3 regions of the Alcaligenes parafaecalis genome follow, and region 3 is predicted to be linked to each of the others. Evidence: predicted binding sites of a transcription regulator. Region 3 holds the regulator's gene; each other region holds the start of a gene.

Region 1 (4,205 bases), on a different contig from region 3:
ACCAACCCGGCCGGGGCAACCAACCAATTGATGGGCGTATTCCACGCTGACTTGGTCGGGATTCAGGTTCGTGTGATGCAACGCCTGGGTGCCAAGCACGTGCTGATCGTGCACGGCAAGGACGGCATGGATGAAGCCTCTCTGGGTGCTGCCACCCTGGTAGGCGAACTGAAAGACGGCCAGGTACGTGAATACGAAATTCACCCTGAAGACTTTGGGATGGCCATGACCTCGAACCGCAGTATTCGCGTCGCCAGCAAAGAGGAATCCGCGGTAATGATTATGGAAGCCCTCAATAACCAAGAGGGCACGGCTCGTGATATTGTTGGCCTCAATGCTGGTTTGGCCATCTATGCGGCCAACCACGCCGACTCCATTGAACAAGGCCTGCGCATGGCGTTTGAAGCCATTGCCAACGGTGCCGCACGCGAAAAACTCGAACAATTCCGCGCTTATACAAGGAAGTTAAACCCATGAACGACATTCTGGCCAAGATCCTCGACACCAAAAGAGCTGAAGTCGTTACCGCCCGCCAACTGCGCAGCGAGTCCGATCTGCTGCGCGAAGCGAAGAACCGGAACGACCTGCGCGGCTTTGCCAGCGCGATTGAAGACAAGATTGCTCAGGGCAAGCCCGCCATTATCGCGGAAGTCAAAAAGGCCTCCCCTTCCAAGGGTGTGATCCGCGCCGACTTCAACCCGACTGAAATTGCCTCCAGCTACGCTGCACACGGTGCAGCCTGCTTGTCCGTGTTGACGGATATTCAGTATTTCCAAGGTTCCTACGACCACTTGCGCCAGGCCCGTGCCGTTTGCGCACTGCCTGTGCTGCGCAAAGATTTCATCATCGACCCCTATCAAATCATCCATGCCCGTGCCATGGGTGCCGACTGCATCTTGCTGATCGTCGCCGCACTGGAGCAGGACCAACTGATGGAATACGAAGACATGGCCCACGAGCTGGGCATGGACGTCTTGGTCGAGGTGCATGACCGCGCCGAGCTGGATATTGCCTTGCAGATGAAAACCAGCCTGTTGGGCATCAATAACCGCAATCTGCGTACCTTTGAAACCAGCACCCAGAACACCCTGGATCTGCTGCCCTTCATCCCCAGCGAAAAACGGGTTGTCACCGAAAGCGGTATTCACACCATTGAAGACGTCGCCCTGATGCGTGAAAACCAGGTCCAGGCTTTCCTGGTAGGCGAAGCGTTCATGCGCGAACCTGATCCTGGCGTGGCCCTGCAAAACCTGTTCTTCGGCCAGCCTGCATGAGCACCAACGCTTGCCCCCTGTGCGCCTTGAAGCCCGAGCAGTTACTGTGGTCAGGCGCAGGCATACAGGTCTTGGCCGTTACAGACAGCCCATTTCCCGGCTATACGCGGATTATCTGGCACGATCACGTGGCTGAAATGACCGATCTGTCTGAAGAACAGCGGCAGCACATCATGGCGGCAGTCTACGTGGTCGAGCAAACCCAACGCGAACAGTTGGGCACCACCAAGATCAATCTGGCTCAATTCGGGAACCAGGTGCCGCATCTGCACTGGCACATCATCCCGCGCTGGAAGGAAGACCCCTTCTTCCCAGACTCCGCCTGGTCACCAGCCCCCGAGCGCACTGCTGAACAAAAACAACGCTGGGCCTCCCACGAAGAGCGCCTGCTTGAACAGCTCGGCGAGTATCAGCAAGCACTATGTACGGCGCTGCAAGCACGGTTTAGCCACTGAACCCGCTATCCACTACACAAGAAATACCCGCTGGCCAGTGAAAAGTCAGCGGCGTATTGCTACGCCCCCAAGAAAAATACGGTGCACACTCACTGATAAGCACGTCGCTTATCACCGAAGCAAGCTGATACGCTATCCAGCCTGAAAAAGAGTCGGTTCTAGCGCTATGTATGCGCCCTCACCCAAGCAGCTTGCTTCCACAACATCGCCATAAGCTCCCTCTGTGCGCTTGAACACACGACCTTCTCACCTCCACAAACTCTCCAAATCAGAGTAATACGGCTAGCCAACGCCCTGAAGCCTCTCCCCAGCCAAACCATCGAATGTATGGCTATGAACACGGAATTAACCTAGATCAAGCCTAGGCGACAATCGTCTAGCCTCATCAAAAACCACCATATATAGTGTCTCGAATCCTAAAAATCACTATATATAGGTTTTGGTGAAAAACATGGCTACCCAGGAAAGCACACAGCGTCCGGCTGCTCAGCTCGACATCATTCGTTCCATCGCGGAGTATCTGGACCGCCAGGACTGGCGCGTACAGGCCAATGCCAACCAGGGCTACTCATTGGGTGGTTTGATTCTCAATAGCTCGGGCAAGATGATTGCCAACTACTGGCTCAGCCATGTTTACCCCGAAGCCATCGGCCAGGCGCACCGTCATGCCGATCTGCATATCCATGATCTGGACATGCTTTCTGGCTACTGCGCAGGCTGGTCCTTGCGCACCTTCTTGAATGAAGGGCTGAACGGCGTGCCCGGCAAAATCGAATCCGGCCCACCCCAGCACCTGAGCAGCGCCGTAGGACAGGTCGTCAATTTCCTGGGCACGTTGCAAAATGAATGGGCGGGCGCTCAAGCCTTCAGCTCTTTTGACACCTATATGGCGCCCTACGTACGTAAAGACGCCTTGAACTACACGCAAGTGCGTCAATGCATGCAGGAGTTGATCTACAACCTGAATGTGCCTTCACGCTGGGGCACACAAACGCCCTTTACCAATCTGACCTTTGATTGGGTCTGCCCCGAAGATTTACGCCAGCAAGTCCCGCAAATCGGCGGCAAGGAAATGCCGTTCTGCTACGGCGACCTGCAAATCGAGATGGACATGATCAACCGTGCTTACATCGAGATCATGAGCGAAGGCGATGCCCGCGGTCGCGCCTTTACCTTCCCTATTCCCACCTACAACATCACCCGCGATTTTGACTGGCATAGCGCCAATGCCGAACGCCTGTTTGCCATGACGGCCAAATACGGGCTGCCCTACTTTCAGAACTTCATTAACTCTGAACTGGAGCCCAATATGATCCGCTCCATGTGCTGCCGCTTGCAATTGGACCTGCGTGAACTGCTCAAACGCGGTAATGGTTTATTTGGCTCGGCCGAGCAAACCGGCTCCCTGGGCGTCGTCACCCTGAACTGCGCGCGCCTGGGCTATTTGTATCAAGGCGACGAGGCCGGTCTATTTGCACGTCTGGATGAATTGCTGGAAATGGGCCGCGACAGTCTGGAAATCAAACGCAAAGTCATCCAGCAGCATATGGACCAAGGGCTGTTTCCCTATACACGCCGTTACCTTGGCACCTTGCGCAATCATTTCTCCACGCTGGGCGTTAACGGCATTAACGAGATGATCCGCAACTTTACCCAGGACAAGCAGAATCTGTGCACGCCGTGGGGCCACCGCTTTGCGCTGCGTTTGCTGGATCACATTCGGGACCGCATGGTGGAGTTTCAGGAAAGTACCGGCCATTTGTACAACCTGGAAGCCACGCCTGCCGAGGGCACCACCTACCGTTTCGCCAAAGAAGATCGCGCCCGCTGGCCCGACATTCTGCAGGCCGGTACCGAGCACATGCCCTACTACACCAACTCGTCGCAACTGCCGGTAGGCTTTACCGAAGATCCTTTTGAAGCCCTGGAACGGCAGGACGAGTTGCAAGGCAAGTACACCGGCGGCACGGTCTTGCATCTGTACATGACGGAATCACTGTCCAGCACCGATGCCTGCCGCAATCTGGTGCGTCGAGCATTGAACCGCTTTTCCTTACCCTACATCACCGTTACCCCCACCTTCTCGATCTGCCCCACACACGGCTATTTGTCTGGCAAACATGAGTTCTGCCCCCATTGCGACAGCGAATTGCTGGCACGTAAAAAGGCAGCAGCATCTATGGCGGCAGCCTGACCCTCAAGCTTGCCTCTTGGCACACCCAGCCAGTCACCCAGCGCTTCTTGCCCCATGCGGACTGGTCACTTTTTTATCAAGGGAGTTTTTTATGAATACCGACACCATCACCCTTACCGATGCCGAACGCCAACCCTGCGAAATCTGGACCCGTGTCATGGGCTATCACCGCCCCTTGTCCTCGTTCAATATCGGCAAACAAGGCGAGTTTCATGAGCGACGCTACTTCACCGAAGCCAGCGCCTCCTTGAACAACACGGTTCCCAAGCTCTAAACATCATG
Region 2 (4,205 bases), on a different contig from region 3:
GTCGAACATCGCGCTGCGTTTTTCTATTCCGATTTTTTAAGCAGGCGGCATGGCCCAGTCAGCACTTGAGGTTCTTCAGGAAGTTTTTGGTTATGACAGTTTTCGTGGTTCTCAGCACGAGATTATCGAGACCCTGATCCAAGGCGGTGACGCCCTGGTCTTGATGCCTACGGGCGGCGGCAAGTCGCTCTGTTACCAGATTCCTGCATTGGTGCGCCCCGGCACCGGCGTCGTTGTCTCTCCCCTGATTGCCCTGATGCAAGATCAGGTAGACGCGCTCAATGAACTGGGCGTTAACGCCGCTTATCTGAATTCCACCCAGGATTGGCAAACGGCCCGCGAGGTCGAGCGTGAATTCCTGACAGGGCAGTTGGATCTGTTGTATGTCGCTCCCGAGCGCTTGCTGACGGACCGCTGCCTGGATTTGTTGGCCCGCGGCCAGATTTCCCTGTTCGCCATTGACGAAGCTCACTGCGTATCGCAATGGGGGCACGACTTCCGCCCGGAATATCTGGGCCTGGATTTGTTGGCAGAGCGTTGGCCGGGTGTGCCACGGGTTGCCCTGACGGCTACCGCCACTCAGTTGACGCGGGTAGAAATTGCGCAGCGCCTGAAGCTGGAAGAAGCCCGTCATTTTGTGGCCAGTTTTGACCGCCCCAATATTTGCTACCGCATTATTGAAAAGAATGAAGTACGCAAACAGTTGCTGAGCTTCATTCAGGAAGAGCATGCCGGGCATGCCGGGATTGTGTATTGCCTGTCCCGCTCTCGGGTAGAAGACACTGCCGAGTTTCTGTGCAAGAACGGAATTCACGCTTTGCCCTACCATGCCGGTCTGGAGGCGCAGCAACGTGCCATCAATCAGGCTCGCTTTCTGCGCGAAGAAGGTGTGGTGATGGTGGCGACCATTGCCTTTGGCATGGGCGTCAATAAACCGGATGTGCGCTTTGTCGCCCATATTGACCTGCCCAAATCCGTAGAAGGGTATTACCAGGAAACGGGGCGTGCTGGCCGCGATGGCGAGGTTGCCACGGCCTGGCTGGCTTATGGTTTGCAGGACGTGGTGCAGTTGTACCGCATGATTAACCAGTCGCAAGGCGATGCGGCGCACCGGCGTCAGCAAGGTCAGGCGCTGGATGCCATGTTGGGCCTGTGCGAAACCATTTCCTGCCGCCGACAGCGCTTGCTGGCCTATTTTGATCAGCAGATTGAGCCCTGCGGTAACTGCGATACCTGCCTGGAAGCCCCGGAGGCCTGGGATGGCACGGTGGCCGCCCAGAAAATGCTGTCCACGATCTATAGGTTGTGGCGCGAGCGTGGCCAACGGTTCGGGGCAGGGCATCTGATCGATATCCTGCTGGGCAAAACCACCGAGCGGGTCAAAGAGCACGAACACGACAAGCTGACGGTCTTTGGTGTGGGCAAGGAATTGTCCGACCAGGCATGGCGTGGTGTGTTGCGCCAATTGCTGGCACATAGTTTGGTGACTGTCGACCCGGAAGGCTATGGCACCTTGTTACTGACCGACGCCAGTCGCGAAGTTCTCAAAGGGGAACGCACCTTGATGTTGCGCCGCGAAACCGTAACACGCGGACCGGCTGCGCATCGTGTCAAAGGTCAGGCACCGGTAGGCCCCGCGCTGGAGCCCGATCAGCAAAGACGCTTCGAGGCTTTGCGTGCCTGGCGGGCTGCTACCGCACGCGAACATGGCGTCCCTGCCTATGTCATTTTCCATGACGCGACTTTGCGCGAAGTGGCCATCCGCTGCCCCAACTCAGAGGCTGATCTGGAGCCGATTACAGGCATTGGGGTACGTAAACGGGAGGCCTATGGCGAGGCTTTGCTGCGCTGCGTTCAAGAGTTCCAAACACAATAAAAATTGTTAACAGCGCAAAGATTGGTTGCATTTTAAAATGCCGAATCCGCTATATGTAGTAGAATGATGCCTATTCCACACTACATATGGTGTGCACCAAATGACGTCGGCGGCTGCGAAAGCCGCTTCTTCCGTCAATCTTTATCGATTCCGAGACTGAAATGCAATCAACCGAACAGTTAATGGTCACTAAACGAGATGGCCGTACAGAACCTATTAACCTCGACAAGATTCACCGAGTGGTTGATTGGGCCGCTGAAGGTCTGAGTAATGTGTCTGTCTCTCAAGTAGAGCTGCGCTCTCACATTCAGTTCTATAACGGTATTCGCACCAGCGACATCCACGAAACTATCATCAAGTCGGCAGCGGATCTGATCTCCGAAGATACGCCCGACTACCAATATCTGGCGGCTCGCCTGGCGATTTTCCATCTGCGCAAAATCGCTTTTGGTCAGTTTGAGCCACCGACCCTGTTTGATCACGTGACGCTTCAAACCAAAGAAGGTCGCTACGATCCCCATCTGCTGCAGGATTACACACGCGCCGAGTTCGATGAGCTGGATGCTCACCTGGATCACTGGCGTGACATGAACTTCTCGTACGGTGCGGTCAAGCAGTTGGAAGGCAAGTACCTGATCCAAAACCGCGTGACCAAGCGCATCTACGAAAGCCCCCAGTTCTTGTACATGCTGGTGGCCATGTGCCTGTTCGCTCGTTACCCTGCTGAAACCCGTCTGAGCTTTATCAAGCGCTTCTATGACGCGGTATCGCAATTCAAGATTTCCCTGCCCACGCCCATCATGGCTGGCGTGCGCACACCTACCCGTCAGTTCAGCTCTTGCGTGCTGATCGAATGTGACGACAGTCTGGACAGCATCAATGCCACGACCAGCGCCATCGTTCGCTACGTGTCCCAGCGAGCCGGTATCGGCATTAACGGTGGTCGTATTCGCGCCGTAGGCAGCGAAATTCGTGGTGGTGAAGCCCAGCACACCGGTTGCCTGCCTTTCTTCAAGATGTTCCAGGCCGCTGTGAAGTCTTGCTCGCAGGGCGGCGTGCGTGGTGGTGCAGCGACCCTGTTCTACCCCATGTGGCACCTGGAAGTGGAAACACTGCTGGTTCTGAAGAACAACCGTGGTGTGGAAGAAAACCGTATCCGTCACCTGGACTACGGCGTTCAGATCAACCGCCTGCTGTACCAACGTCTGATCAAGGGCAGCCATATCACGCTGTTCTCGCCGCATGACGTACCCGGCCTGTACGACGCTTTCTTTGCAGACCAGGACGAGTTCGAGCGTCTGTACGAAAAGTACGAACAAGATCCCGCCATTCGCAAGCGCAGCCTGCCTGCCGTGGAATTGTTCTCCCTGTTGATGCAAGAGCGCGCCAGCACGGGCCGTATCTACATTCAGAACGTGGACCACTGCAATACGCATAGCCCCTTCCAGGCCGACCGCGCTCCTGTGCGTCAGTCCAATCTGTGCATGGAAATTGCGCTGCCCACCAAGCCCCTGAACGATCTGAACGATGCCGAAGGCGAAATCGCCCTGTGCACGCTGTCGGCTTTCAACCTGGGTGCTTTGGAGTCCCTGGACGAGCTGGACAGCCTGTCCGAACTGATTGTGCGTGCTCTGGATGCGCTGCTGGACTACCAGGATTACCCGGTCAAGGCCGCCTTGAACGCCACCAACAAGCGTCGCTCCCTGGGTGTTGGCGTTATTAACTACGCCTACTATCTGGCCAAGAACGGCACCCGTTACTCCGACCCTGCTGCCCTGGGCCTGACCCACCGCACGTTTGAAGCCATCCAGTACTACCTGTTGAAGGCATCGGTGCAGTTGTCGCGTGAGTACGGTCCTTGCGCGGCTTTCGACGAAACCACGTACGCTAAGGGCCTGCTGCCTACCGACACTTACAAGAAAGATGTGGATGGTATCTGCAACGAGCCCCTGCACCTGGATTGGGAAGCCTTGCGTGCTGATATCGTCAAGCACGGCCTGCGCAACTCCACCCTGACCGCCTTGATGCCTTCGGAAACGTCCAGCCAGATCGCCAATGCCACCAACGGTATTGAGCCTCCGCGTGGTCTGGTGTCCGTCAAGCAATCCAAGGACGGTATCTTGCGTCAGGTGGTGCCTGAATTTGAAAAATATAAGGATCAGTACGAATTGCTGTGGCAAATGCCCGGTAACGACGACTACCTGAAGTTGGTTGGCGTGATGCAGAAGTTTGTCGACCAGTCGATCTCTGCGAACACCAACTATGACCCACAGCGGTTCGAGGGTGGACGCGTTCCGATGAAGCAACTGCTCAAGGACCTGCTGCTGGC
Region 3 (4,205 bases):
TAATGGCGAGCGTGTGGACGATAAAGGTTTGCAACTGGAGCCGGGCAGCTATGTGCTGCAAGTGGGCAAGCGCAAGTTTGCGCGCGTCACTTTGACCGGCTGATTGATTGTGGAGGTCTGCAATGAAACTGCGTAGTGATTCTTTTCAAGATCAGAGCGTGATTCCTGAGCGTCTGGCATTTTGCCGTTACGACGCTCAATCAAGAGTCGCCTTGGCTGGTAACGCCAATCCGCATCTGGAATGGTCCGATGTTCCCGAGCAGACCCAATCCTTCGTGGTTATTTGCCACGACCCCGATGTCCCTAGCAAGCCGGATGATGTGAATCAGGACGGACGCGAGGTACCGGCAGATTTGCCACGGGTGGATTTCTTCCATTGGGTCTTGATCAACGTCTCGCCCGAATTGCGTAGTCTGGCAGAAGGCTCTTATTCCAAGGGCATTACGCCACGCGGTAAAGCCGGTCCATTGGCTCTGGACGATACTCGTCAGGGCGTGAACGACTATACCAACTGGTTTGCCAGTGACCGCGACATGAACGGTGACTACTTCGGCTACGACGGCCCGTGCCCCCCGTGGAACGACGCCTTGCCGCACCGTTATGTCTTTACTGTTTACGCCCTGGATATTGCCGAGCTGCCTCTGGAAGGTCGCTTCAATGGTCAGGACGTATTGCGCGCCATGGAAGGTCATATCCTGGGACGTGCCGCCTTGACCGGCGTGTACACCCTGAATCCCCGTTTGATCCAGCAATCCTGATTCCCCAAGGCGGACTGCTTGAGTTTTTTTCATATTCTCTTGAGTCCGCCTGCCGCCGCCTTACTTATTTTCACTTTTTTTGGGGTTTCTGCCACCAGAGGCGTTTGTCTCGGTGGTTTCCCGTGCTTCCGCGCTAAAATACCGCTTTCTTAGTTTGCTACCACTTTATCCTTAGGAACCCTCATGTTTGACCGTTCTGCGACTCTTGACAAAGTTGACCCCGATCTTTGGGCTGCGATTCAAAACGAAGATGTGCGCCAGGAGCAGCACATCGAGCTGATCGCCTCGGAAAACTACACCAGCCCTGCCGTGATGCAGGCCCAGGGCACACAACTGACCAATAAATACGCGGAAGGTTACCCAGGCAAGCGCTACTACGGTGGTTGCGAGTTCGTGGACGTGGTCGAGCAACTGGCTATTGACCGTCTGAAAGAGCTGTTTGGCGCTGAAGCTGCCAACGTACAGCCCAATTCCGGTTCGCAAGCCAATCAGGGTGTGTACATGGCTGTACTCAAACCCGGTGACACCGTTCTGGGCATGAGCCTGGCTGAAGGCGGTCACTTGACCCACGGTTCCCCCGTGAACGCATCGGGCAAGCTGTACAACTTCGTGTCCTACGGTCTGGACGAAAACGAAGAGCTGGACTACGACGAGCTGGAGCGCCTGGCCAAAGAGCACAAGCCCAAGCTGATCGTGGGTGGTGCTTCGGCTTACGCCCTGCGCATCGACTTTGAGCGCATGGCTCGTATTGCCCATGAAAACGGCGCCCTGTTCATGGTGGACATTGCTCACTACGCTGGTCTGGTGGCGGGTGGTGCTTACCCCAACCCCGTTCCTCACGCTGACTTCGTAACGTCGACGACTCACAAGTCCCTGCGCGGTCCTCGTGGTGGCGTCATCATGATGAAGGCCGAACACGAAAAAGCCATTAACTCGGCTATTTTCCCCGGCATCCAAGGCGGCCCACTGATCCACGTGATCGCTGGTAAGGCTGTTGCGTTCAAAGAAGCCCTGGCTCCTGAATTCAAGACCTACGCGGCTCAGGTCGTGAAAAACGCTGACGTGCTGGCTCGCACGCTGGTCGAGCGCGGTCTGCGTATCGTGTCCGGTCGTACCGAAAGCCATGTCATGCTGGTGGACCTGCGTCCCAAGGGCATCACCGGTAAAGTGGCCGAAGAAGCGCTGGGCAAAGCCCACATCACGGTCAACAAGAACGCCATTCCTAACGACCCTGAAAAGCCATTCGTCACCAGCGGTGTGCGTTTGGGTACGCCTGCCATGACCACTCGCGGCTTTAAAGAAGCGGAAGCGGAATTGACGGCACACCTGATTGCTGATGTACTGGACAATCCTCACGACGAAGCCGTTTTGGCGGACGTTCGTCGCCGTGTACACGAGCTGACTGCCAAGTTGCCCGTTTACTCCTCCAAGTAATCCAGCCGGAGCGGGCCGCAAGGCCCGCGATCTTGAATGAAGTGTCCGTTCTGCCACCATGCCGATACCCAGGTGATCGACTCTCGAATCACCGAAGAAGGCGACGCCATACGGCGACGTCGTAAATGCTCGGCCTGTGAACGGCGCTTCACAACCTACGAACGTGCTGAACTGAGCCTGCCCGTTGTGGCTAAGCGCAATGGCACTCGTATGGAATTTGACCCCGCAAGACTGCGGGCGAGTATGGGCGTTGCGCTACGCAAACGTTCTATTCCCATGGCTCAGGTCGATGCCGCTGTGCAGCGCATCGAAGAAAAACTTCAACTGACGGGCGAACGCGAAGTCTCCTCCGAGACCATCGGCGAGCTGGTCATGGCCGAGCTCAAAGAGCTGGATCAGGTCGCGTATGTGCGCTTTGCCTCGGTCTACAAGAGCTTTAAAGATATCCGCGAGTTCGTGCAGGCGATCGACGAAATGAACGATCCCGGCCGCGGCTAAGGCTATGGTCGAGCAAGAAGACGTCATCTGGATGCGGCAAGCCCTGGAGCTGGCCGAAAAATCCCTTTATATCAGCGCCCCCAATCCGCGAGTCGCCTGCCTGATTGTGCGCGACGGCCAGTTACTGGCCTCGGGCTCGACGCAGCAGGCGGGTGGCCCTCACGCCGAAGTCATGGCCTTGCGTCAGGCCAAAGAGCGCGGCGTCAATGTGGCGGGTGCCACCTTCTACGTCACCCTTGAGCCTTGCAGCCACCACGGGCGCACGCCTCCTTGTGCAGATGCCTTGGTCAAGGCGGGAGCCGGTCGAGTCGTCTTTTCCATGTACGACCCTAATCCCTTGGTGGCAGGCAACGGCGTTTCGCGTCTGCGTCAGGCGGGAATTACTGTAGATGGACCTTTGTGCGTAGAGCAGGCATTGGCGATCAACGCCGGTTTCTTTGCCCGCATGACGCGTGGACGTCCCTGGTTGTGGATGAAAATGGCCGCCTCGCTGGATGGCCGCAGTGCTTTGCCAGATGGTCGCTCTCAATGGATTACCGGACCTCAGGCCCGTGATGATGGGCATCATTGGCGCGCCCGCAGTTGTGTGGTGCTGACTGGCATCGGCACCGTGCACGCCGATAATCCGCTGATGAATGTGCGGGCGGTTTCTACACCGCGGCCACCGATCAAGGCTGTGCTGGACACGCATTTGCGCATGGACCCGAAGGCCGCCATGCTGGACGGCACGCCATGCTGGGTATTCAGCCACCGTCGAGATCCCGAACGCGAGGCCGAATTGGCAGATCGCAATGCACAAGTCATTCCCATGCCTTTGCACGAAGGCCAAGTGGATGTGCGTGCCGTTCTGGATTGGATGACGGATCAACAGATCAATGAAGTCCATGCAGAAGCCGGTGCCCGTCTTTCCGGCGCCTTGATTGACGCGGGTGTAGTCGACCAATTGCTGATGTATCTGGCTCCCAAAATTCTGGGGCAGGGGCGAGGCGTGGCTGATATTACCGAGCTGGCCGGGCTGGACGATGTAGAACCGTTCGAGTTTACCGATGTGCGCCTGCTGGGTGCTGACTTGCGTGTCCTGGCGCGCCAACGCGATCATTGGGAAGCCTTGCTGCGAGCGGTAGGCGGGGCTTATCCGCCGGACTCTGAATAAAATTTTTTTCTGTATTTCGGCTTGGCCTGGAAAGAAGGCAAGAGACCCGCGCAAGCATGGCAATGGCCCCTATGCACACAAGCCAAGAGGCCATGTTCAATATAAATGGATGTTGCTGCTTAGTTGCCACCAACAATTAGCCACGGAAAAAATTTGAGCGCTTGCGTTACAAGGACAAGTGCTGCTATTATTATGGACTTGGCATTAGCAGCTTCAAATTGCTTGGCCAAAAAGAACAGTTAGGACAGGTGGCCGAGTGGTTGAAGGCGCACGCCTGGAAAGCGTGTATACGTTTATAGCGTATCGGGGGTTCGAATCCCCCTCTGTCCGCCAAGAATTCAGTACAAAAAACCCGCCCAGCG

Evidence for each region. The regulator NrdR, encoded in region 3, represses ribonucleotide reductase genes. The targets are predictions, from matches to a motif close to CACNANATNTNGTG.
Region 1: a site for NrdR is predicted at 2,123-2,136, ahead of OSH09_RS14810 (ribonucleoside triphosphate reductase). Genes of this name have one in related genera too.
Region 2: a site for NrdR is predicted at 1,955-1,968, ahead of nrdA (class 1a ribonucleoside-diphosphate reductase subunit alpha). Genes of this name have one in related genera too.

Annotation. Positions count from the first base shown of each region.
Region 1 is NZ_JAPKNA010000004.1:408,937-413,141, forward strand. It holds gene trpD (anthranilate phosphoribosyltransferase) at 1-477, shown strand, start outside; gene trpC (indole-3-glycerol phosphate synthase TrpC) at 474-1,274, shown strand; gene OSH09_RS14805 (HIT family protein) at 1,271-1,729, shown strand; gene OSH09_RS14810 (ribonucleoside triphosphate reductase) at 2,181-3,923, shown strand; gene nrdD (anaerobic ribonucleoside-triphosphate reductase) at 4,015-4,197, shown strand; gene OSH09_RS14820 (anaerobic ribonucleoside-triphosphate reductase activating protein) at 4,203-4,205, shown strand, end outside.
Region 2 is NZ_JAPKNA010000003.1:88,472-92,676, forward strand. It holds gene OSH09_RS10985 (fimbria/pilus outer membrane usher protein) at 1-40, shown strand, start outside; gene recQ (DNA helicase RecQ) at 50-1,876, shown strand; gene nrdA (class 1a ribonucleoside-diphosphate reductase subunit alpha) at 2,038-4,205, shown strand, end outside.
Region 3 is NZ_JAPKNA010000002.1:582,300-586,504, forward strand. It holds gene tyrS (tyrosine--tRNA ligase) at 1-103, shown strand, start outside; gene OSH09_RS09570 (YbhB/YbcL family Raf kinase inhibitor-like protein) at 123-758, shown strand; gene glyA (serine hydroxymethyltransferase) at 942-2,192, shown strand; gene nrdR (transcriptional regulator NrdR) at 2,229-2,690, shown strand; gene ribD (bifunctional diaminohydroxyphosphoribosylaminopyrimidine deaminase/5-amino-6-(5-phosphoribosylamino)uracil reductase RibD) at 2,695-3,843, shown strand; tRNA gene OSH09_RS09590 (tRNA-Ser) at 4,086-4,176, shown strand.